Regions from separate parts of the Paenibacillus sp. PvP094 genome, predicted to be linked through region 3. Evidence: riboswitches for the same ligand, from Rfam matches in the RefSeq annotation. Region 3 holds a riboswitch; each other region holds the start of a gene.
What was found. Region 3 has a riboswitch for cyclic di-AMP ahead of ABIC22_RS21225 (3D domain-containing protein). Riboswitches for the same ligand answer to the same signal wherever they lie in the genome.
Positions count from the first base shown of each region.

Region 1: linked by a shared signal. The riboswitch ahead of ABIC22_RS09570 (resuscitation-promoting factor) and the one ahead of ABIC22_RS21225 (3D domain-containing protein) in region 3 are both predicted to bind cyclic di-AMP.
Region 2: linked by a shared signal. The riboswitch ahead of ABIC22_RS29115 (C40 family peptidase) and the one ahead of ABIC22_RS21225 (3D domain-containing protein) in region 3 are both predicted to bind cyclic di-AMP.
Region 4: linked by a shared signal. The riboswitch ahead of ABIC22_RS03065 (hypothetical protein) and the one ahead of ABIC22_RS21225 (3D domain-containing protein) in region 3 are both predicted to bind cyclic di-AMP.

Region 1 covers NZ_JBEPOM010000001.1:2,040,034-2,045,730, reverse strand. Annotated here, with positions in the region: gene ABIC22_RS09585 (AbrB/MazE/SpoVT family DNA-binding domain-containing protein) at 1-150, opposite strand, end outside; gene ABIC22_RS09580 (HD domain-containing protein) at 469-1,746, shown strand; gene ABIC22_RS09575 (TatD family hydrolase) at 2,057-2,827, shown strand; cyclic di-AMP (ydaO/yuaA leader) riboswitch at 3,070-3,323, shown strand; gene ABIC22_RS09570 (resuscitation-promoting factor) at 3,595-4,779, shown strand; gene rnmV (ribonuclease M5) at 4,932-5,477, shown strand; gene rsmA (16S rRNA (adenine(1518)-N(6)/adenine(1519)-N(6))-dimethyltransferase RsmA) at 5,482-5,697, shown strand, end outside.
Region 2 covers NZ_JBEPOM010000001.1:6,470,660-6,476,356, reverse strand. Annotated here, with positions in the region: gene ABIC22_RS29135 (xanthine phosphoribosyltransferase) at 1-435, shown strand, start outside; gene ABIC22_RS29130 (hypothetical protein) at 538-867, shown strand; gene ABIC22_RS29125 (hypothetical protein) at 986-1,204, shown strand; gene ABIC22_RS29120 (carboxymuconolactone decarboxylase family protein) at 1,332-1,661, shown strand; gene ABIC22_RS29115 (C40 family peptidase) at 1,742-2,206, opposite strand; cyclic di-AMP (ydaO/yuaA leader) riboswitch at 2,212-2,343, opposite strand; tRNA gene ABIC22_RS29110 (tRNA-Leu) at 2,705-2,789, shown strand; gene ABIC22_RS29105 (X2-like carbohydrate binding domain-containing protein) at 3,129-5,697, shown strand, end outside.
Region 3 covers NZ_JBEPOM010000001.1:4,601,544-4,607,240, forward strand. Annotated here, with positions in the region: gene ABIC22_RS21210 (M20 family metallopeptidase) at 1-766, opposite strand, end outside; gene ABIC22_RS21215 (ABC transporter substrate-binding protein/permease) at 972-2,411, shown strand; gene ABIC22_RS21220 (amino acid ABC transporter ATP-binding protein) at 2,398-3,123, shown strand; cyclic di-AMP (ydaO/yuaA leader) riboswitch at 3,390-3,589, shown strand; gene ABIC22_RS21225 (3D domain-containing protein) at 3,592-4,266, shown strand; gene ABIC22_RS21230 (polysaccharide deacetylase family protein) at 4,395-5,186, opposite strand; gene lpdD (prenylated flavin chaperone LpdD) at 5,338-5,679, shown strand.
Region 4 covers NZ_JBEPOM010000001.1:614,105-619,801, reverse strand. Annotated here, with positions in the region: gene ABIC22_RS03085 (Rha family transcriptional regulator) at 1-195, opposite strand, end outside; gene ABIC22_RS03080 (urease accessory protein UreF) at 453-1,154, opposite strand; tRNA gene ABIC22_RS03075 (tRNA-Leu) at 1,576-1,658, shown strand; gene ABIC22_RS03070 (glutathione peroxidase) at 1,796-2,272, opposite strand; cyclic di-AMP (ydaO/yuaA leader) riboswitch at 2,641-2,813, shown strand; gene ABIC22_RS03065 (hypothetical protein) at 2,929-3,327, shown strand; gene ABIC22_RS03060 (HAD family hydrolase) at 3,498-4,181, shown strand; gene ABIC22_RS03055 (Nramp family divalent metal transporter) at 4,347-5,642, opposite strand.

The DNA of each region.
Region 1 (5,697 bases), 2.6 Mb from region 3:
CTCGTATTTTTTCAACATGATGCGCTCACCGTCAACATAGATTTCCAGAGCATCTTTTTCACCGATACCCAGTGTACGGCGCAATTCGATTGGAATAACTACCCGTCCCAGTTCGTCTACTTTTCTAACAATACCTGTTGATTTCATCATTATAATCAGTGCTCCTCTCAGCTACTTATCTTTGTCATTATTCGACATTATTTTATGTTTTATGATACTCATCATACCAACGATTCCCAAAACAGTCAACCTTAAAATTAGCTTAAAATTAAGGCTGTTTTGGATAAGATTACGGGTGGCAAGGGGTTAAGAGCGATTTTTCATATTTAAACATCAATGTCAGCTTTGTCGATTTGGAAAACATTAAAAGTGCCTTATTCGACAAAATTCGTCATTGTGTGTCGAATAATTGGGCTGGTTAGGGCTGAAAGCGACAAACACAACTCAAAAACAAGGGAGCGAAGCGACATGGAACAGCGTTTAACCGAAGAGAAAGTGTTTAAAGATCCGGTACATAATTATATTCATGTGCAAGATCCGATCATATGGCAGTTGATCAATACTCCAGAGTTTCAGCGCTTGCGACGGATCCGTCAGTTGGGAACATCCTATCTGACTTTTCACGGTGCTGAACACAGCCGGTTTTCACACTCATTGGGTGTTTACGAAATTACACGGAAGATTATCTCTCAATTTGAAAGAAGTCACTACTCCGATTGGCCTAAGGAAGAAAAAGCCGTTGCACTCTGCGCTGCATTATTGCATGACTTGGGTCACGGGCCATTCTCTCACTCCATTGAAGAAGCCTTCGACATGAACCATGAGGACTGGACCTGCCGAATTATCCTTGGGGATACCGAAGTGGGGGCGATCCTGAGACGGGTTGCTCCCGATTTCCCGGAGAAGGTGGCATCTGTTATTCAGAAAACATATGAAAAGCCAATCGTCGTGAATTTGGTCACTAGCCCACTTGATGCAGACCGGATGGACTATTTGCTTCGGGATGCATACTTTACAGGTGTAAACTACGGAACCATCGACCTTGACCGCATCCTGCGAATGCTTCGTCCTTATCACGGGAGAATTGTAGTCAAGGAATCCGGTATGCATGCCGTGGAAGACTATTTGATGTCACGATACCAGATGTACTGGCAGATTTACTTCCACCCGGTGACCCGAAGCTCCGAAATTATCCTGAGACAAATATTTAAGCGTGCAAAAGAGCTAGTAAAGCAGGGGTTCCAATTCCGTTTCATGCTGGAGCCACTGCCGCAGCTGTTTGACGGAGTGCTCTCTGTTGATGAATATCTCCAATTGGATGAAGCTTTAATACAGACCACATTCATGCAGTGGCGTCAAGAGAACGATTCTGTTCTGAGCGAGTTATGCGAACGTTTTATGGATCGCAGGCTGTATAAGTATGTAGAGGTTGAACAGATCGATGTGGAAACGATTGAAGAAATTCGGGTTGCCTTTGCCAAAGCGGGTCTTCATCCCGAGTATGATCTGGAAATTGATTTTCCGACGGATCTTCCGTATGATGTTTTTCGTCCGGATGAATCGACAGACAAACAGATTCTGCTGCTGGATAGACAGGACAAGTTGCATGAATTATCCGAGGTTTCGGACATCGTCCGTTCAATCAGCGGTATACATCGTGGTAAGCACCATCTGTACTATCCGCAAAACAAGGTGGACGCCATCATTCACGAGCTGCCATCTCATATTCGCCCATACTTCTCATGATTATGAAGTGAGCCGTGGAGAGCAAAAAATTTACAAATTAGCTATGACAGAAAGAATTTCTATTTCGAGATATTATCATGATACAGTAATCTGCTTTAATGGAGAGTATATGTAGATCGACATAATTTTGTAATGTACACTTTTTTTGAACAAGTTGAGGTTATAAGGGCTCCTATATATAGTAGAAATTAAATTTGGTAATTCCACATGTTGTACTCTGAAAAATCAATGATGATGATAAAATGGGTGCATTTTATAGGATTTTGATTGGGATAGAAAACAGTTATTCGACAGGAAGGGAGAAATACAAATGATGTTATTCGACACACATACACACCTGGATGCACCGCAATTCGACGAGGACCGCGAGGAGATGATTCAACGTGCTGTAGACGCCGGGGTTGGCCGTATGATCAATGTCGGTTTCAACCGGGAGACCATTCCATCCACGATGAAGCTTGCCGAAACGTATGATTTTATATATGCTGCTGTAGGCTGGCATCCTCAGGATGCCATTACGATGCAGGAGGGCGATCTCGAGTGGATTGCGTCTCTGTGCAAACATGAAAAAGTCGTTGCCATAGGCGAGATTGGCCTGGATTATTATTGGGACACTTCACCCAAGGATGTGCAGCATCGTGTATTAAGACAACAGATCGGACTGGCTCGTGAACTTAACATGCCTATTGTCATTCATAATCGCGATGCTCATGAGGATATTGTCAAAATTTTGCGTGAAGAGAAAGCTGGACAAGTCGGGGGTGTCATGCACTCTTTCTCAGGAAGCTGGGAAACGGCAAAACTCTGTCTTGATCTAGGGTTCCATCTATCCTTCGGTGGACCAATTACGTTCAAAAATGCCAAGCAGCCGAAAGAGGTACTGGCGAAGGTACCGATGGACCGATTTTTCATTGAAACCGACTCCCCATATCTTACACCACATCCTTATCGTGGAAAACGAAATGAAACAGCGCATGTACGTCTGGTTGCAGAAGCAGCTGCGGAAATTAAAGGCATTTCGGTAGAGGAAATTGCTGCAATAACGACCAAAAATGCCATGGAACGATTTGGAATTCGTTAAAAAACGAAGCAAATGCGGTGAAAAAGAGAGGTAGACGGAGCGAATTTGCTTTTTGATCCAAATAAATGAAGAATATTACAATATTTTAACCAAATATTTAGAAAAACGTACTTGAACAACGCTTTACAACATGCATCGAAACAGGATATCATCTTTTCAGTGAATTGTTGTGAGGAAAATTGGACAGATGTTCGGGGGATGAACAAAGGGACACTTTCCGATGACACAACAATACTTTTCATGAACCGATCTCGCTGAGTCTCCGTTAACGGAGAGCGGGGGAACCAATAGGGCTTAAACATCAGTGTTAGCAGCTGATGCGCATCGTTCGCTGACCCAAAAGCAGCGGATGCATTTGCGAAGCACTATTTGATTTCTTCTTTGGGTCTCGGGGTGAATTCAAGGGCATCCGCCATGAGCGGGTGACCGGAGATAGGGCGGCTCTCTTTCGCCCGAACCCGACAGCTAACCTCGCAAGCGGAAAAAGAGAGGCAACCTCGTGCATGAATTTCCGATATTCAAAATCATTCGGAAGCCACGAAAGAGTTCCTCTTACACTCTTTCTTTGGCTTTTTTGTTTTTGAATAAAAGAAATAAGGTCATCATACGGTAAGAATTCAGGTGGTGACATCATGTTGCGAAGAGTGGTTCATGGTGCAGAACCGGTTATTGAGATATCGATCAGTTCTGTAGAAAATTTGGTATAGTCGCGTCAAAGACATCATGCATTAACTTTAGACGGCGAGGCTATGAAGGAGGACGGAGAAGTGGGCACATTCCAACCAGAAGAGACCCATGAGTCACGATCATCCAGTAAGTCTTACGCGTTGCGGTGGAAGCATGAGAACATGCGTCAAATGGCACTGATCGCTATTTTCTCAATCGCGCTTACAATCATGATCTTGTTAGTCGTTTACGGTCAAGCCGGGAAACAAATTTCGCTGGTTATTGATGGCAAAGCTCAAGCGGTAGAGACTCGTACAGGAATGCTTCAAGAAATGCTGGAGGAGCAATCAATCACAGTCAGCCCCCACGATGAGGTATCCATGCCTTTGAACGGGGCAATCGCAGATGGAGACCGCATTGTTATTGAGCGGGCCGTTCCAGTCAACATTACGGCAGACGGAGACACCAAGACTCTGTATACAACCGATTCATCGGTAGAAGATGCAATTCAGAAATCTGGAATTGAAGTTGCCAGTGAGGATAAGGTTTATCCTGCGCTCGCAACACCAATCAAGGCAGATATGAAAATTCGCGTAGTGCGTGTAACAAAGCGTACAGTGGAAGTGGAACAGCCGATTGCGTACAAAGTAATCAAAACGGCTGACCCTAGCTTGTACAAAGGTGACAATCGCGTCATCGTAAACGGCAAAGAAGGTACACTTGTACAGCATATCGAAAAGGTGTTTCAGGATGGAGAGCTAGTCTCCAAAAAGATGGTGGGCAAATCGGTATCGACCAACCGTGTCGATAAAGTTATTGCTGTCGGAACCAAAGCAAAACCTGTTGTGAAGCAGCCGGAGATTCAGACGGTATCGGCCCAAACCTCCACAGCAAAGAAAGCAACGACAACGAACTCGAAGAAAACCGCTGCATCAGGCAGCAAAGTGATTACCGTCTCAGGCACTTCTTTTAAATATTCTAAAGTACTTAAAAATGTATCGATGACCGCGTACTCTTCTGAGGAGCCTGGCATTGGTACAAAAACAGCTTCCGGTACCCGGGTAACTGAAGGACGGACCATTGCGGTCGATCCAAAAGTGATTCCGATCGGCTGGTGGGTGTACATTGAGGGCCTCGGCTTCCGTCGTGCGGAAGATACCGGCGGCGCCATTAAAGGCAACAAAATCGATGTGTATTATGACAGTGTAAAGCATGCCCTGAATTTCGGACGTAAGAAAGGCAAGACGGTATATGTGATCGGTCCGGTTAAGCCGGAAGCGAACTAAAATCGTTTTACTTTGAAATGGGAATGCTATAAAATAGTTGCATGAATGAATCATGCGGAATATGCGGCGGTGGAGTCTGAATAGGCTCGCCGCCGTTTGGCAGAGAAGAGGATATTCCTCTTCTTTTTGCGTTAGAAAGGAAGAAATGGAACATGATAAAAGAAGTCATTGTGGTAGAAGGACGCGACGATACCGTCGCCATCCGGCGGGCTGTTGAGGCAGACACCATAGAGACCGGCGGATCAGCCATCAATCAGCGAATCCTGAAGCGAATTGCACTGGCACAGGAGAGACGAGGGGTGATTGTTCTTACGGACCCGGATCATGCCGGTGAGCGCATTCGCAAAATCATTGCAAATAAGGTCCCAGGCTGCAAGCATGCTTTTATTCCGGAAGCGGATGCAACCCGTAAAGGGGATATCGGGGTCGAGAATGCCTCACCTGAGGCAATCCGCCATGCGCTGGAGCGTGTGCATACCTCGTATGAGGGTATACCGAGCCAGATCGATTGGGAGGACTTGATTGCAGCAGGACTGATTGTGCACCCGCAGGCAGCCGCAAGACGTATGGAGATGGGGAATCTGCTGGGCATCGGTTACTGCAACGGAAAGCAGTTCCACAAGCGGCTGGGTGTATTCCAAATTAGCCGGGAAGAGTTTTCTGCAGCATTATCGCAAATTGAACGTGAAGGATTGTGAGCGTATGAATGGCATGGATGAGACTTTGGAAATTGCAACACCCAAGCGAACGAAAGAGATAATTCAGAGACACGGTTTCTCCTTTAAAAAAAGTTTAGGTCAGAACTTTCTGATTGATCAGAATATATTGAACAAAATTGTAAATGCAGCGGATCTGGACGAGTCCAAGGGCGCACTCGAAATTGGCCCGGGAATTGGAGCGCTTACGGAGAGATTGGCC
Region 2 (5,697 bases), 1.9 Mb from region 3:
GAAAGTGGAGTGACACGGGTCATAACGGTGGAGTCTTCAGGGATTCCGGTTGCTTTTGCCGCAGCACATGAACTTGGGGTGCCGCTCGTATTTGCCCGTCGAAAAAAGACACTTCTGGCAGATCCCGATGCCTACTGTGAACGCGTACCTTCCTTTACCAAAGGGATCGTAACCGATATTATGGTATCCCGCGAATATATTCATGAGAACGACCGTATTTTGTTTATAGACGATATTATCGCCAACGGAGATGCAGCTCGCGGTGTCATTAAAATCATTGAACGTTCAGGGGCGGAGCTCGTCGGATTCGGTGTCGTGGTCGAGAAATGTTTTCAGGCCGGTGCACGTACGATCCGTGAGCAGGGCATTCCGGTGGAAGCCTTGGTGCGCATTCGTTCACTGAATGATGGAACCGTGCAATTCGACGATAATTAAATGTGACAGTTTAAAGGAAAAAGCCTATTTTTTGAACAATGCCTTTGCATGACCGCGGATTTCATTTATAATGGGGTTATGTTAGGGAGAGGAGGCAACACCATGGGGAACCAACCGGCATCAGAACAATTTTTTATTGAAAAGCTGGCGGAGTCGAAAGTTCATTTTGAACGTGCCCTGGATTGTAAACATACGGAATTTGATGACCTTTATCCCTATATGATTGAACATCCTCAATTTTTCTGGTACAAACGCTATGTTGCCTGGTCAGAGTTGCTGACCATTGTAGGCTTGTGTGAAGAGTTGTCCTTCGCTTGGAAAGAACAATTTACACCACATCAAGTGGAGTACCTTGAAGAACGTGTGATGTCCGCCAAAGTGCTTGATTTTTGGTTCGAGAAGAACGACAGCAAAGAGCACGCGCAGCGGTAACTTTCAGTCGGGACATTTTTCGAATGACATAACAGTCCAATACAGTCACGTGAGACCTAAATGACTCTTCATTTAGGTCTCTTTTTGTAAATTATTTTGGAACATAGGAGCCATAGACATGATTAGTGATGCAGAATTGGATGCACTGCGCTTATCGGGTGAAAAAGTAAGAGTGGTACGGGATGGTTTGGAGTCCAACGATGTAACAGGGATTGTCGTTGCATGGGATGGGGAACAGGTGCTTATCCGTCGCCAGAACAGACGTGTGGTCAAGCTGGACCGCAGCTATCGCTATCAGCTCTTTAGCGAACCGCGCCAAAGTCCGGCTGATGAATAGAGACCCGCTCTGGAGACGGATGCATGGAATTACCATGGATGGTTTGGCATAATTCCGCCACTCGGGAGAGAAGATAGGTACAGCGAGAATTCGTAAACTTATCAGCCGAGAGGATGTGCGGGTAGCCATGACATTGATGAATGATAAGGTACATGCCTACAAGGATCAGATTGGAGAATTAAGCGATGTATTGCCTGGCGTAGTCAAAGCGTATCACGAATTTACGGGTGAATGCTTTCAGTCAGGTGCCATTGATGCCAAAACCAAGCAGCTGATTGCCCTCGGCATCGGATTGTTTGCCAATAACGAAGTATGTACGTTTTACCACGTAGAAGAGGCACGTGCGAAGGGCGCAACCGATCAGGAGATTATGGAGACGGTTGCGGTTGCCGGAGCGGTAGGCGGCGGTCACGCGCTGTCTCAAGGCGCAATGCGTGTGCAAAAGGCATTGCACTAAGGTTTCTCCTGCAAGTGTGTCTGAATAACTAGACAGCAAAACAGGCTCTGGAATGATCCAGAGCCTGTTTCTTGTCCAACTTATATTTTTCCAAGCATCTTGTTATACATAAACTGTCCGGTCACCCGGCGCGCTGTTACATAGCGGTCACTGAAATAGGGATTCGACATTTTGGTGATGCTGACACCTTTACTGCTGGAAGCATGAGCGAATTGTCCGCCCCCAATGTATACGCCTGTATGCGAAATGCCGCTGCCTGAAGTGTTGAAGAATACCAGATCACCTGTGCGGATATTGGCTTTGGATACCGGAGTACCCGCCTTGGCTTGCTGCTGTGAAGTACGTGGCAATTCAATGCTATATTTTTGGAAGATATATCTCATAAATCCAGAGCAATCAAACCCGGCCAGCGTCGTGCCGCCCCACTTGTAAGGAATTCCAGTCATGTTGTTAACGACGGTGTTGATACTGCTCGCCTCAGTGCTTGCTGCACCAGATGTGAATAGAACGGCTGCGCCAAAAATAGAAATGATCAGTTTTTTCAAAATCAATGTTCTCCCTTCGATGCCTACGGAGTTAGCTAAGGGTTCGGTAGAAGGTTCCCTATATTTCCTATGTATAAGAATAATTCACCCAAAATGGTTCCCCCGTTTTCAAACATGAAACTCGGCAAATGAATAATTAAGTTTTTGTAACCTTTTGAAACTATATTGCATAAATGCGTAATTGTCAAACCTTTCTTCCTTCTGCAATGTTAACGGAATTCAAGACTTTTTGTGGAAAATAGTAGTTCTCCATGTTTATTTATGATGACAAAAACGTAATTTGTGTTTCATCAGCACATAAATTGGACAAATAAGTAAATTGGAGTCGTAGAGGATAGCAAGGTTCATTCTCAACAGGAAAAGTCAGGTCTCGACCAGATTTTATAACTTTCGGTTATCGTAGTTTTATACTAAATCATTTAAATGTTGACACATTGAATTTCACATGATATATTATTTCTTGTCGCCGCGATAGGTTATCTCGGAGATATGCTATATGCGGTCGTGGCGGAATTGGCAGACGCGCACGGTTCAGGTCCGTGTGGGCTAACCCCCCGTGGAGGTTCGAGTCCTCTCGACCGCATCATAAGAAGAAAAGGTTTCTCGTTAGGCTAGCGCCTGCGAGAGGCCTTTTTTTATGTCTTTCTACTTGACCAAAACTACGATACACACATCGTTACTAAACAACGTCCTCCGAATCGATCTGATGGCAGCAGCTCACTCGCATAATCTCCGGTGTAAGGGGGAGAAATGCCTGTTCTATGGCTGTTGTACCCCCGCTTTCATGGTGAAATGTACGCAAAATTCCGAATTGTACCTATCCTGAGCATAATACATCCACTACTCTTATCACGTAAGGAAAGCGCTATCATTATGGATTTGAATTCACTATTTCAGAGGGGGTAGGAATGATTTGAAGCGAATGGGTAAACGGATGGCGATGGTTTTTCTGGTGTTCATCTTTGCAGCAGTTCAGTTTGGTTTTACAGGGACAAAAGGTCGTGTGGTTGAAGCAGCGGCGGAGAAAACATTGGCTGAGAAACCGTACATGGGCTGGAGCAGTTACAGTATGCAGGTGTATGACCCTTCCGTAAAATGGACATCAGCGGAGAGCATCAAGAAGCAATCGGATGCTATGCGAGAGAAGTTACAGGCTCATGGCTATGAATATATCAATATTGATGCAGGATGGAACGGAGATAATGATGAATACGGAAGACCGATTCCTAACCAAGAGCTGTATCCGAACGGATTCCAGGAGGTTATCGACTATGTTCATAACAATGGTCAGAAGATCGGGATCTATCTGATTCCCGGATTGTCGATTGATGCATACAATAAAAACCTTGAGATCTATGGAACGGGCGGAGCTTGCCGAATGCAGGATATTGCATATCAGCCGCTTACCGTGATGGATGCTTGGAATGCGTATACCTACAAGATTGATTTTTCGAATCCTTGTGCTCAGAAATACATCGATTCCATCGCAGATCTACTGGGCGAGTGGGGGATTAACTTTGTCAAATTCGACAGCGTGACTCCAGGATCAGGAATTAACAATCTGAGCAGGGATGCACGAGGCGATGTGGAGGCCTGGTCCAAGGCTTTGGCAAGGCATAATATCTGGTTCGAGCTTTCATGGGCACTGGACCATAACTACGTGGATTTCTGGAAAAAACACGCCAATGGCTGGCGTATTGACTGGGATGTCGAAGCATACGACAGCAATGTGGGGTTAACGCAGTGGGCTAATATTGCACGATTGTTTCCAATCGCTGCGCTTTGGTGGCGTGATGCAGGTCCTGGCGGGTGGAATGATTTTGACTCGCTAAACGTGGGCAACGGTTCCATGGATGGGCTCACGAAGGATGAACGGAAGACAGCCATGACATTCTGGGCGATCTCGTCTGCACCGTTGTATACAGGGAATGACATGACCAGGCTGGACAGCTATGGACTTGAACTTCTTACCAATGATGAGGTGATCGCTGTCAATCAGGCTGGACGTCCGGCTCACCCGGTATCGATGGATACCCAGCAGCAGGTATGGTACGCCAATAACGGAGATGGAACGTACAGTGTGGCTCTGTTTAATCTGGGCAACCGGAGTGCTGAGGTCAAGGTCAATTGGAGCGATATCGGTCTGGAAGGACCTGCATCGGTCCGTGACCTGTGGAGCCATTCCGAACTGGGTACCTTTAACGAGGGGTTTAGCAGTGGTTTATTGGAGCCTCATGCTTCACGAATGCTGAAAGTCAAGGCACTGAACGGAACATCGACGGTGAATGACGATGATACAGGCATGCGCTATACCGGAGATTGGAAGCGAAATGGAGGCAAGGAACAATTAGAGGGTTCACAGGATCTGACTATAGCAATTCAGGATTCCACAAGTAATGATAGAACGACTGTTGATACAGCGAGCAATTCCAATGTAGCAGATGAACTGGCTGCTGAACCATCCATTGCTGGAGAGGATACCACGGTTACCGAGGTGGTCTACGTTAACGATGACGACGGTGAGATACATTACACAGGTTCGTGGAATGCGAATACTGGCAGAGGTTTTGGGGACTTCAATGACGATGTGCATTATACGGAAAAAGACGGCGATTATTTTGAATACACCTTCACAGGTACAGGCATCGAGCTGCTGACAGAGAAGCATCAAGAGCAGGGGGACATGAGCATTATTCTCGATAATGGAGAGGCAGAACAGGTAAGTGCGTATACCGATGGAGAAAGGGAAACCCAGCAGGTGCTGTACAGCAAAACAGATCTGCCAAGTGGAACACATACGATAAAGGTCGTTAAGGCATCGGGCCAATACATGCTTCTGGATGCACTCAAGGTAACCAGGGAAAAAGAGTCTGATGGGCAGAACAGTGGAATAAGTCCAACCGCTGCAGACTTTGATAAGGCAGTGGATCAGCAGGCGGATGTAAAAATTACGTTAAACCTGAACGGTAATACGTTAACTGGTGTGACATACGACGGGGGCAATCTCGGCGAAGATGACTACGTTGTCATTGACAATACGTTAACGATCAAGAAACAATACCTCACCCAGCTGCCCGTTGGCACAACGAAGTTTAACGTGTTATTTAGCGCGGGAGATCCGCAGACGCTGACGATTAAGGTTATTGACACTTCAGGAATCCGATTCGCGATGATTAACAATGATGATCCCGCAATTAAGTATAGCGGCAACTGGTCACGCAGCACGGGAAGAGCATTTGGCGACTATAAGGATGATGTGCATTACGCCGAGCAGAACGGCGATTATTTTGAGTATGAATTCAGAGGAACGGGTATTCAGTTTTTTACGGAAGTGGATCCGTCCCAGGGCGACATGGATATTTACATGGATGGTGAGTTTAAGGAAACGGTGAGTGCTTACCGTGACGGACGTTTGGCGCAGCAAAAGGTCTATAGTGTCTCAGGGCTGCCAGATGGGCTGCATACGCTTAAAGCCGTGAAAAAGTCAGGGC
Region 3 (5,697 bases):
TGACACGCTGCGTTAGTATGTTAAGCTCTTTTCTGGTTGCGGCGCGTACGTAAAATTGGGCTGAAGCATAGTCGGGGATGATGTTGGCAGCCTGACCACCGCTATTAATAACACCATGGATCCGGACAGTACTTCTCACTTGCTGGCGGAATGCATTAATACCGTTAAAGGTTTGAATGACCGCATCGAGAGCATTTATCCCTTCATGCGGACTGGCCGCGGCGTGAGAGGATTTGCCGTGGAATTCAAATTGCACGGCATCAATGGCCAGAGAGCTGCCCGATTTCTCATAAGCATAATAAGGATGGGCCATTAGCGCGACATCACAATCATCAAACAGACCTGCTTCAGCCATTGGAACTTTGGCGCCACGAGTTTCCTCCGCAGGTGTGCCGAAGACTTTTAACGTTCCTCCAACTTCATCCAGAATGGACTTTAGACCGACAGCTGCGCCCAGGCTCATCATACAGATCAGATGATGGCCGCAAGCGTGACCAATCTCGGGAAGTGCATCGTATTCGCATAACAGGGCTATGGTTGGTCCTTTTTTGGCAGCAGCGTAGGTGCCGATAAAAGCCGTACCCAGTCCAAGTACGGGAGCTTCTACTTCGAAACCGTGAAATATCAATTCTTCCTTTAAGCGGGCAGAAGCAAGGTATTCCTCGTTCCCGAGTTCAGGATTGGCACCAATGTATGATGAAATCTCCTTAAAACGGGAAGCATATTGATCAATAACCGACAAAATTTGTGATTTGGTATGTGTCATCGTGAACTCCTTCGTGCAAAATGAAAATAATTTAGTCATTATATCATGTTTGCTTGATTTTTTCAGAAACAAGTCAGGATTTGTAAGTTGAAAACTCATTGCATAATCATGCATTGTACTTTATAATGACTCAGGCATCAACATGAGGAAGCACATAATGTATTGTAAGGGGAGAACAGGGTTGAAATTGATTAGTCGTTACACCATGATGCTGTTGACCTTTGTCGTTTTATTGACAGCTGCCATTCCTTCGGCGCTGGCAAGTGGAACTACGGGCACTTCAGACAGTAAAAAATTGGTTCTCGGCACGAGTGCCGACTTTGCACCATATGAATTCCATAAAGTTATTAATGGCAAAGATGAGATTGTCGGATTTGATATTGCCATTGCCAAAGAGATTGCTGCCGATCTGGGCGTAGAACTTGTCATCGAAGATATGGGTTTTGACGGCCTGCTGCCTGCATTGCAGAGTGGACGCGTGGATATCGTTATTTCAGGCATGACACCGACAGAGGACCGCAAAAAAAGTATCGACTTCTCGGATACCTACTATAAATCGAAACAAGTCATCATGGTTCGCAATGAGGATAAAGACAAATACCCGACCATGGCTGAACTGGAAAATGAAAAGATCGGAGCACAGAAAGGTTCGATTCAGGAAACGATCGGACAGAAGATTCCTGGAGCCAAGCTGACGTCTCTTGATAAAATCTCGGACATTGTGCTTCAACTGCAGACTAAACGGATCAACGCTGCAATCGTTGAAGATACGGTTGCCGCAGGCTACCTGGACGATATGATTGGACTTGCTCCTGCAGTTCCGGATGAAGAGCAGGTAGCAGCAGCGATCGGTATTCGCAAAGGCAATACGGAGTTGCTAAATGCTGTTAATGGTACGCTTGAACGATTGAAGAGCGAGAATAAAATTGATCAGATGGTAACCGAAGCCAGTCAATTGATGGCAGACCGTGAGGTCAAATCGCCAAATATTTTTGAAGTATTCTGGCAGTACAAAAGTTTTTATGCTACGGGGGTTGGTTATACCCTCCTATTGTCAGCACTTGGCGTAATCTTCGGGGTAATCATCGGTTTGATCATTTGTTTGTTCCGAATGCATGATACAGCAATTTTGCGGTGGATTGGTACGGCATATGTAGAAGTCATTCGCGGTACGCCGATGCTGGTTCAATTGATGATTATTTATTATGGTCTTGCCTTGACATTTGGTATTACGTTCTCGCCTCTTCAGGCGGGTATTTTAACACTTTCCATCAATAGTGGTGCTTACCTGGCAGAGATCTTCCGTGCAGGGATTCAAGGCGTTGACCGTGGTCAACTTGAAGCTGCCCGTTCGCTTGGGATGGGTAGAGCAGCGGCCATGAGATTTATTATTTTGCCACAGGCTTTCAAAGCTGTACTGCCTGCCATCGGTAATGAATTCGTAACCATCATCAAGGAATCTTCCATTATCTCGGTCATTGGTATGGTTGATATCATGTATCAGGCAAGTGTAGTCAAAAACATTACGTACCAAGGAATGAATCCGTTCCTTATTGCAGCAGCCATATACTTTGTATTGACATTCATTTTGTCCAAGCTGCTGGGTCGACTGGAAAGGAAGTTGAGTGCAAGTGATAGACGTTAGACAATTACACAAATCCTACGACAAAAACGAAGTACTTAAAGGCATAGATGTCTCAATTGGCAAGGGCGAGGTCGTTGTCGTGATTGGTCCTTCAGGATCAGGCAAAAGTACCTTCCTTCGCTGTCTTAACCTGTTGGAGCAGCCTACTTCAGGTGAAATTAATTTCGAAGGCGTATCGATCACGGATCCCAAACACAACATTAATGCAACGCGGGAGAAAATGGGGATGGTGTTCCAGCACTTTAATCTGTTTCCGCATAAAACCGTGGAGCAAAACATTACCATTGCCCCGATCAAAGTCAAAAAGCAGTCTGCACAGGAAGCCAAGCAGATCGCCGCAGACTTGCTCAAAACCGTGGGGCTTTTGGATAAAAAAGATGCTTATCCAAGTCAGCTGTCTGGTGGACAGAAGCAGCGGATTGCCATTGCCAGAGCGCTTGCGATGCAGCCGCATGTGATGCTGTTTGACGAGCCGACGTCTGCACTTGACCCTGAAATGGTTGGTGAAGTACTCGACGTTATGAAGCGCCTGGCTGAAGGCGGAATGACGATGGTTATTGTTACCCACGAGATGGGCTTTGCCCGTGAAGTCGGTGATCGCATCATCTTTATGGATGGCGGTGTAATTGTGGAAGAGGGAACACCAGATGAAGTATTTGGTCAACCTAAGCATCCACGTACGCGTGACTTCCTCGGTAAAGTCTTGTCATAGCCTTTGAGCATGATCCAGTCAGTGAACCGTATTAAATAGAATGAACAAAATAACGAAATTAAACAACCTTGCTCACGTCACGTTAGCAGGGTTGTTTTTTTGTGCATGGATAAGGATCCAGTGTCGTAAAAGTAACGTTTCTGTCATCGTTCCAGAGCTGCTTGATCGCTCTTTTTTAAGAAAAATCCTTATTTTTAAAGCATCATAATGTGTTGTTATAGACAGTTGGTAACATTTACTACGGACCCTGGTTACAAAATTGTGATATATTGTTCCTGCCGAAACTTCCTGAGGAGGAAGTGTGGAGGATGTAATGATGCAGACCGTGGAGGGGAAGATTGAAACGCACGCTGCTTGGGGTGAATTAGGGGTACATAACGCAAGACGAATGTAACAGAGACCTATAGGGTGGTTTCCTCCATCCGAATCCGACAACTAACTTCGCAGGCACAATGAGGGAGGAAGACCATGATTAAGAAGAGAACTATAGCCAAAACAGCAACAGCCCTGCTGACAGCAGCAATGCTCATTCAGGCCGTTCCAGCTCACGCTGATTCTGTTCACGTGGCCAAAGAGGGGGATACCTTCTATACCTTATCGAAACAATATGGAGTTGGACTGAACACACTGGTTAAAGCAAACAGTGATATTTCACCTTACAACATTTATGGTGGTTTGAAAATTACGATTCCTGGAAAAGCAAACACGGCCTCAGCTGCTCCAGCAGCGAAGAGCTCGACGGGTGCAAAGACGATTACGACAGCTAGCCTTGATGTGAATGCTGACGATAAAGTCGTTCAGGCCTGGGGCAAAACGTTTGATTACAGTAAATCCATTGATGTGAAAGCAACAGCGTACTCTGCAGCCGCTTCCGAAAATGGTGGATGGGGTCCTGTTGATTACTTCGGTAATCCACTTGAACTCGGCACGATTGCAGTAGACCCTAGTGTGATCCCACTGGGTACGAAGGTTCTTGTTACAGGTCACTCCCATCCGGGGCTGCCTAAGCAGGCATTTGTGGCTACTGCCCGGGATATCGGCGGGGCGATCAAAGGGAAACGGATTGATATTTTCATTCCTGGAAGCCAGAAGTCTGTGAGCACATTTGGTTTTCAGGATGTTGAACTTTATATCTTGAAATAAGTATCAGCGCCAATAAAAGGGTGCCTTTATGACACGATTAACGTGAAATAAGGGTACCCTTTTTCTTTATTAAAACGCGCAAGATTGGTAGTTCCATAACTTGTGTGTTTGGTTTACGAAGCCGAGTATTATTTGCTTTTTGGCAATTGCAGCATTTCGTCCAAAGTCACTAGATTAAAGCCCCTGCATCGCAGTTCATCTATAATCTCCGGAAGTGCTCCAATCGTACCGGACAGATTGGAGCCCACGCCTCCGCCCGCGTGTTGAAGAATGATGGAGCCTGGCTTGACTGCAGATAAAACATTCTGCTTTACTTGCTCTTTGCTGAGGCCTTTCCAATCCAGCGAATCCACATTCCAGTTGACGATGCTGTATTGCTGTCTTGCGGCCCATTGCAGCTGTTTCTCATTAATGTCCCCGTATGGAGGACGGATCATTTTAGGTGTATACCCGGTCAGTTTACGAATAATGTCACCGGTATGTAGAATTTGTTTGCGAAAAGCATTCAAAGACAGCTTACTGAATTCAGGGTGGTTGTAACTGTGGTTCCCAACAATGTGACCTTCCCTAACGATTCGTCTGACGAGGTCGGGATGTTTCTCTGCCCGGTTGCCGACAATAAAAAAAGTCGCTTTTACATTATATTTCTTTAGAATATCCAATACCTGCGGAGTGAAGCGCGGATCAGGCACATCATCAAAAGTTAGTGCTACCTGTCTGGTTGAAGGCCCATTGGTCTTGAACGTATCGGCATATTTCTGCCTGAGCTGACCGAGTGTCAGCTGTTCATCCTCAGATAGATCCGGCTTTGCAGCAGGTATGCTCTCTGGAACGGGTTTGGCCAGCACTTGTCCAGGTGAATAGCTTCCACTCATAAATATAAGGATCAACATGGAGAATGCGATGAGGCGAATACGCATGATACAGCCTCCTTTGTCAAATTGCGTTCTCTTTGGTATGCCCGCGGTGATGGTTCATTATGCATAAATGTGAGAAGTTTCATTGTCCAATTCGGTCGATAAGCTCATAATTCCACCATTACATATACACAAAAAGGATGGGTGGACTAGGATGAGTACGTATGATTTGAAATCGGTTCGATTGCAGGTCATTGAAGCTGGAGAGGATAAGATATTTTTGGTCACGGGTGGGAAAGCTCATATAGGGGCTGTGGCGACCTTTTATCCGGAAAGAGAACGCGTGGTGGGAACGGCAGTCCGTATTCCGGGGCATAAGGAACAGGAATTATGTGAGCGCCTTGCACGTAAGGCCGCAAATTCTCTGAAGGTGACCGTAACCGTTATTATGGGCATTCATTTTGACGCCATTACACGTGTACAGATCGATGAGATCGTACAGACGGCGGAGAAGCTGCTGGGCGACCATTTATCCCTGGCGAATAACATAAAATAGAAGATTTTGGTTGACCCG
Region 4 (5,697 bases), 4.0 Mb from region 3:
TTCATCCGAAATTTGCAAAATGTCTGCCACCTGGTTTCGGAAACGGGTGGCTTTTCGTGTGCCATGGATGAGATTGGATAAACGATACGGCGGGATGTCGTGCTTCTCGCAGAACGTTTTCTGGTCCATCTGTAGCTCCGTTAAGCGGCGTTTAATGGCCCATCCGAACGGAGTCACGGGTTTCTTTTTGTTCAAAAGGGTTCACCCCTCATAGAAGTATTTCAACCCGCCTTCGGCTGTGTATAATAGAGGGAGATGCGAGCTGTTCATTACATTATATACGTATTTACGTCATGTAACAATTATAAACGATGAAAAATAGTGTATTTATATTAAATAATGACGTAATAACGTGATGTTCTATAGGCATACGTGAAAAAGCACGTCAGCAAGGAGGTTGCTGCGTGCTTTTTCGTTTGGGGAAATATGAGGGGAGCTTGGAGGCGGTAAGATTAGGCGCGATAAGCATGCAGCCCTGCGCCAAGCATGTGGAAGCTGGGGAACAACGATTTCATGGACATTGAGGTTGGCTGTGCCGGTCCATCCGCAGCGGAGGCGCTAACGGTATTCCATTCATGCTCCAGGTCTGCGGCCAGGCGAACCAGCAGTTCCTGGGTTGTTTCGTTATGCATGGGGAGGACTTTGGAAGCTTCGGTTATGCATGCATTCATGGCTGAGTGCAAGTAACCCATTACCGCTTCCTCGACGGGGATATCGAGGTAGTGGTTGATCCAGGCGTGAACAGTAGAGAGGCAGCCTACAGACTCGTATTTGGCAAGGGTGTGTTCGAGCTGGCTGAATTCTATCCAGGGGTGGAGAGCCCGGGCCAGCTTGATCAGTCTTTTGCCCATGGCAGCGGCTTGCTCCCTTTGATCAGAAGGAGTCCGCTGAACGTGAACCAACTTGTCAATGAGAGCTGTTCGCCATGTGTCATTATGATCCGTTGCGCTGTAGATACCTTTAATCGCCATGCCCTCAAGTCGAACGATACTGGGATGCAGCTGACAGCGCATGAAGGATTCCAGATCATCGGCATTTCGGATGCTGCCTTCAGCAATGTGTACATCCATACCAAATGAATGGGTAAAACCTCCGACATGAATGGAGGAATCAAGCAGTTTGACATAATCGAGCAGCTTATTCCCACGGTTCACGGTCTTTCGCCTCCTATGTTCGTGAAATGTTATGTTATATAACATTAATATTGATTTCTGAATCCTTTTATGTTTAAAATCCGAATTATATGATATATATAATCACATAAACATCCGTATTTTGTCAATGATTTCTTATTTTAAGTTTCAATTATATTATAACGTTACATAATATGATTGATAAAAGTTAGAAGTCCGAAAATTATGTTAGGTATATGATATGTTTATTGTGAAGAGCTAAAATTAAAAATGAAGATGTATAAAAGAATTGAAATTTAATGTATGCAGCAGTTAAAAGATCATGACGATAAAAACCGATATTTGGAGAAAAAACACAGGTGCAAAGTAGTTTTAATAAAAGTGCTTTACTTTTATATTGAGATCCTGTATAATCAATTTTGTTGCCGATTATTTACGACATGCGGTCGTGGTGGAATGGCAGACACGCTATCTTGAGGGGGTAGTGGGCGTATGCCCGTGGAGGTTCGAGTCCTCTCGACCGCATCATATTGTACGACAAGAAGAGGTTTTCCGAATATGGAAAACCTCTTCTTTGCGTTTGGATAAACATAAAAAAAGGCCATTCACACAGAACCGGACTTTCTGTGGTTCCATGTTGATTGTGGCCTCTCCATGTTGATCTATTTCAGCAGTTTCTCAATATCAGCCTCAATTTGGTCAGGAGTCGTTTTTGGAGCATAACGCTTCACGACCCGTCCGTTCTGATCAACAAGGAATTTGGTGAAGTTCCACTTGATGGCTTTGGATCCGAGCAGTCCCGGTGCCTCTGTTGTCAGGTGCTGGAATAGAGGGTGAGCGCTTGAACCATTAACATCAATTTTCTCAAACATAGGAAAGCTTACACCGTAATTCATCTGGCAGAACTCAGCAATATCGTCGGAAGATCCTTTTTCCTGAGCGAATTGGTTACTTGGGAAGCCCAGTACTTCAAACTGCCGGTCTTTGAATTTGTTATAGAGTTCCTGTAAGCCTTCAAATTGCGGGGTCAGACCACATTTGCTCGCCGTATTTACAATTAGCAGCACCTTGTTGCGATAATCGGACATCTCGACTTCCTGGCCCCGAAGGGTATTGACTTTGTAGTCATAAACGGACATGATCAGTCGCCTCCATATCGTATAATGGGTTAATGATTTCTATAGTTATATTATATTGCTTACAATTAGATAATGCAAAACTAATTAAATAAATTCCTATGTTTACTTACAGATATCTAAAATTACAACCGTTTTTCATAAGGACGAGAATTAGCGAGATTCACAGAGATGGATGGAGAATGGATCGGTTGTAAGCGATATCATTGATATGTAATGCCTTAAATTCGTCCATTCGGTGATCTGACCGGACTTTACACTAACATGTCGCGGGTGTATGATTCATATCGTAATTTCTAATTCAATTAAACTTAACATGAACAACGAAACAAACGATAATATCGCTCTGGTCAATACATGAAACAGGAACGATGTTTTAATCGCTGAGTTTCCATTCATTCATGGGTGGGAAACGGGGGAACCAATCGGATTGGCTGTCATTGCAGCTAATCCATGGGGTGAATTTTTCGGTGCAAGCCGGAAATAGGGCGACTCTCGCGCCCGAATCCGTCAGCTAACCTCGTAAGCGTTAAAGGGAGAGGCAACAAGCCGTACGCATATTCATGGCGTTTTCGTCATGGGTTATTCAAGAAGCGTTCGGGAGGCCTTGGTCCCCCACGCTTCTTTTTTGTTGTCTTTTCACGCCAAGGGAGGAACGAATGATGGATAATGAGATGATTTTAGTAACAGCACCGAATGAAGCAGGCCGCAAGTTTATCAAGCTGTTGATGTACAAAAAAATGCCGTTTGCCGTTCTGACCAACAGTGCAGGGGAAGAACGGAAGCTCCGCAGAATCGGAGTGGAGAACGTCATTCGCATGAATACAGCTGAAGCTCAGAAGTGGTTTCTACCGCAGTCGAGCGTAGGCAACGTTTTTATCTTCGAGAATAGTTTGAACCTGACCTGTCGCTATCTGCAGATCTGCCGTTCCTGGACCTCCAAATCACTATGTGTGATTACAGAACAGAGTCACCCCAAAGGCATTTACCGAGGGATGGGAGCTGACCGCATTGTGTATTCTCTTAATGGAGAAGTGGGCTTCTTGCTTAATGGTTAATGTGATAGCTGCCGATTGATCCGGTGTAAGGTGCCTGTTATAATTGAACTTGTGGAAAAACGGAATTCTGAGGAGACTCATGCATGATGGTGGGTCTTCTTTTTTATTTGAGCATTAATGTACATTGCTGATTTAGAGATTGCGTTCATGGCTAACAAGGAGGAATAGGCGTGCCGGATGTACGGGGGTTAAAATGGTTGTTCTTTGATGTAGGAGATACGCTGGTGGACGAATGGGAGCCGGTAGATGATATTATAGGGCAGTTTGTAAAAGAAGCCTGCTTGCTTGGATATCCGGTGAAAATAGAGGAAGTGCGAGAGATATTTGCCTCCTGTTATCGAAATTATGAGCAGTGGCCCATGAGGGTAGCCATTCGAACGCTAATCAGCGATGAACGTCATAGGGAGCAGATCCAGGAGAAGTTGAAGTTCCGGAAGGAACTGGAGAAGCCCTTCGCTTCTGCTGAAGCGGTGTTGAAGGAATTGTCACACCATTATCGAATCGGGATCATCGCCAATCAGAGTCCAGGGACAGAGGGGCGCCTGGAGAGCTACGGTCTGCGGAGGTACGTGGATGTACTGGCTTGCTCGGCAGAAGAAGGCGTATCGAAGCCGGATCCGGAACTCTATGCGGTGGCTTTGAAGCAGGCGGGATGTGAACCCCAGGAAGCAGTCATGATTGGGGATCGGATTGATAACGATATCATTCCTGCCAAGAAGCTGGGGATGCGAACGATTCGGATTTTGCAGGGCTATGGACGATTTCAGCCTGAGCTTGAGGGCCAAGAGCGTGCAGACTGGACCATCGAAGCCTTGGAGCAGCTTATTCCACTGCTTGTGCCTTCTGAGGGTTAGTGGATAAAATTAAAAAAAGATGACTTTCGCGTCATTAAATAAAGGACAAGGCAAGTGCACGGCAAAGCTAAAAGGCTGATCCCTTCAAGTATATTCTTGATGAGGGATCAGCCTTTTTTTTATAAATCTATAGTAAGAGGGAAACGGTTTTAGCGCATATATAGATTAAAACAGCATGATGGTCTGGAAGATCAGATAGACGTTCAGAACCACAATTACGGCAGCGATGATCCAAGAGATGACTTTGAGCCACAGTTTGTTGGCGAATGCGCCCATGCTTTTCTTGTCACTCGTAAACATCACAAGTGGAATGACGGCAAAAGGCAGCTGCAAGGATAGAATCACCTGGCTCAAAATCAGTAGTTCTTCCGTTCCGTGTTCGCCGGCGATAGCCGTCACAATAACGGCAGGGATGATTGCAATTAATCGGGTCACGAGCCGGCGAAGCCAAGCCGGAATCCGAATGTTCAGGAAACCTTCCATGACAATCTGCCCAGACAGTGTGCCTGTAAGCGTAGAATTCTGACCTGAGGCCAGCAGAGCGACACCAAACAGAATACTTGCAATGGTTGTGCCCAGCAGAGGTGTAAGCAAGTGATAAGCATCTGCAATCTCAGCGACCTGCGTCATGCCTGCACTGTGAAATACAGCGGCTGACACAATGAGTATGGCGGCGTTGATAAACAGGGCCAGGGTCAAAGCGATCGTTGAATCCATGGTGGAGTAACGGATTGCTTCTCTTTTCCCCTGAGTTGTCTGTTCGATCTGCCGGGTCTGCACGATGGACGAATGCAAGTATAGATTGTGCGGCATAACCGTTGCTCCAATGATTCCGATGGCAATATATAGCATCGCAGGATTCTGTAGTATCTCGGCACTTGGTACAAAGCCTGTGAGTACCCCGCCCATGTCCGGTTTGGCAAGAAACAGGTCAATCCCGAAGCAGAGGGCGATGGTTGCCATCAGCACGATGACTAGTGTTTCCAGAGCGCGGAAGCCTTTATTTTGCAGCAAAAGGATAATCAGAACATCCACAGCCGTAATAATGACGCCGTATAACATCGGGATGTTGAACAGAAGCTTCAGTGCAATGGCTGAACCGATAACCTCAGCCAGATCTGTTGCGGCAATGGCCAGTTCGCACAGAGCCCAGAGCATAATGACAACCGGCATACTGAACCGTTCGCGGCAAGCTTGGGCCAGATCCCGTCCAGTTACAATACCAAGCTTGCCTGCAAGTGACTGTAATACGACGGCCATCAGGTTTGAGATTAAAATAACGGATAATAGCGTGTAACCGAACTGGGAACCTCCGGCAATATCTGTTGCCCAGTTACCCGGGTCCATATAGCCGACAGCGACCAGATAACCTGGGCCGACAAAGGCGAGGAATTTTTTCCACCAGGCGGCGTTCTTCGGAACCTTCATGGAGCCGTGTGCTTCCCCGAGGGAGGGAGCCATGCCTGCTGCGGCTAATTGCTCAGCCGAAGGAGAGCTGAATGGATTTTTTTTACTC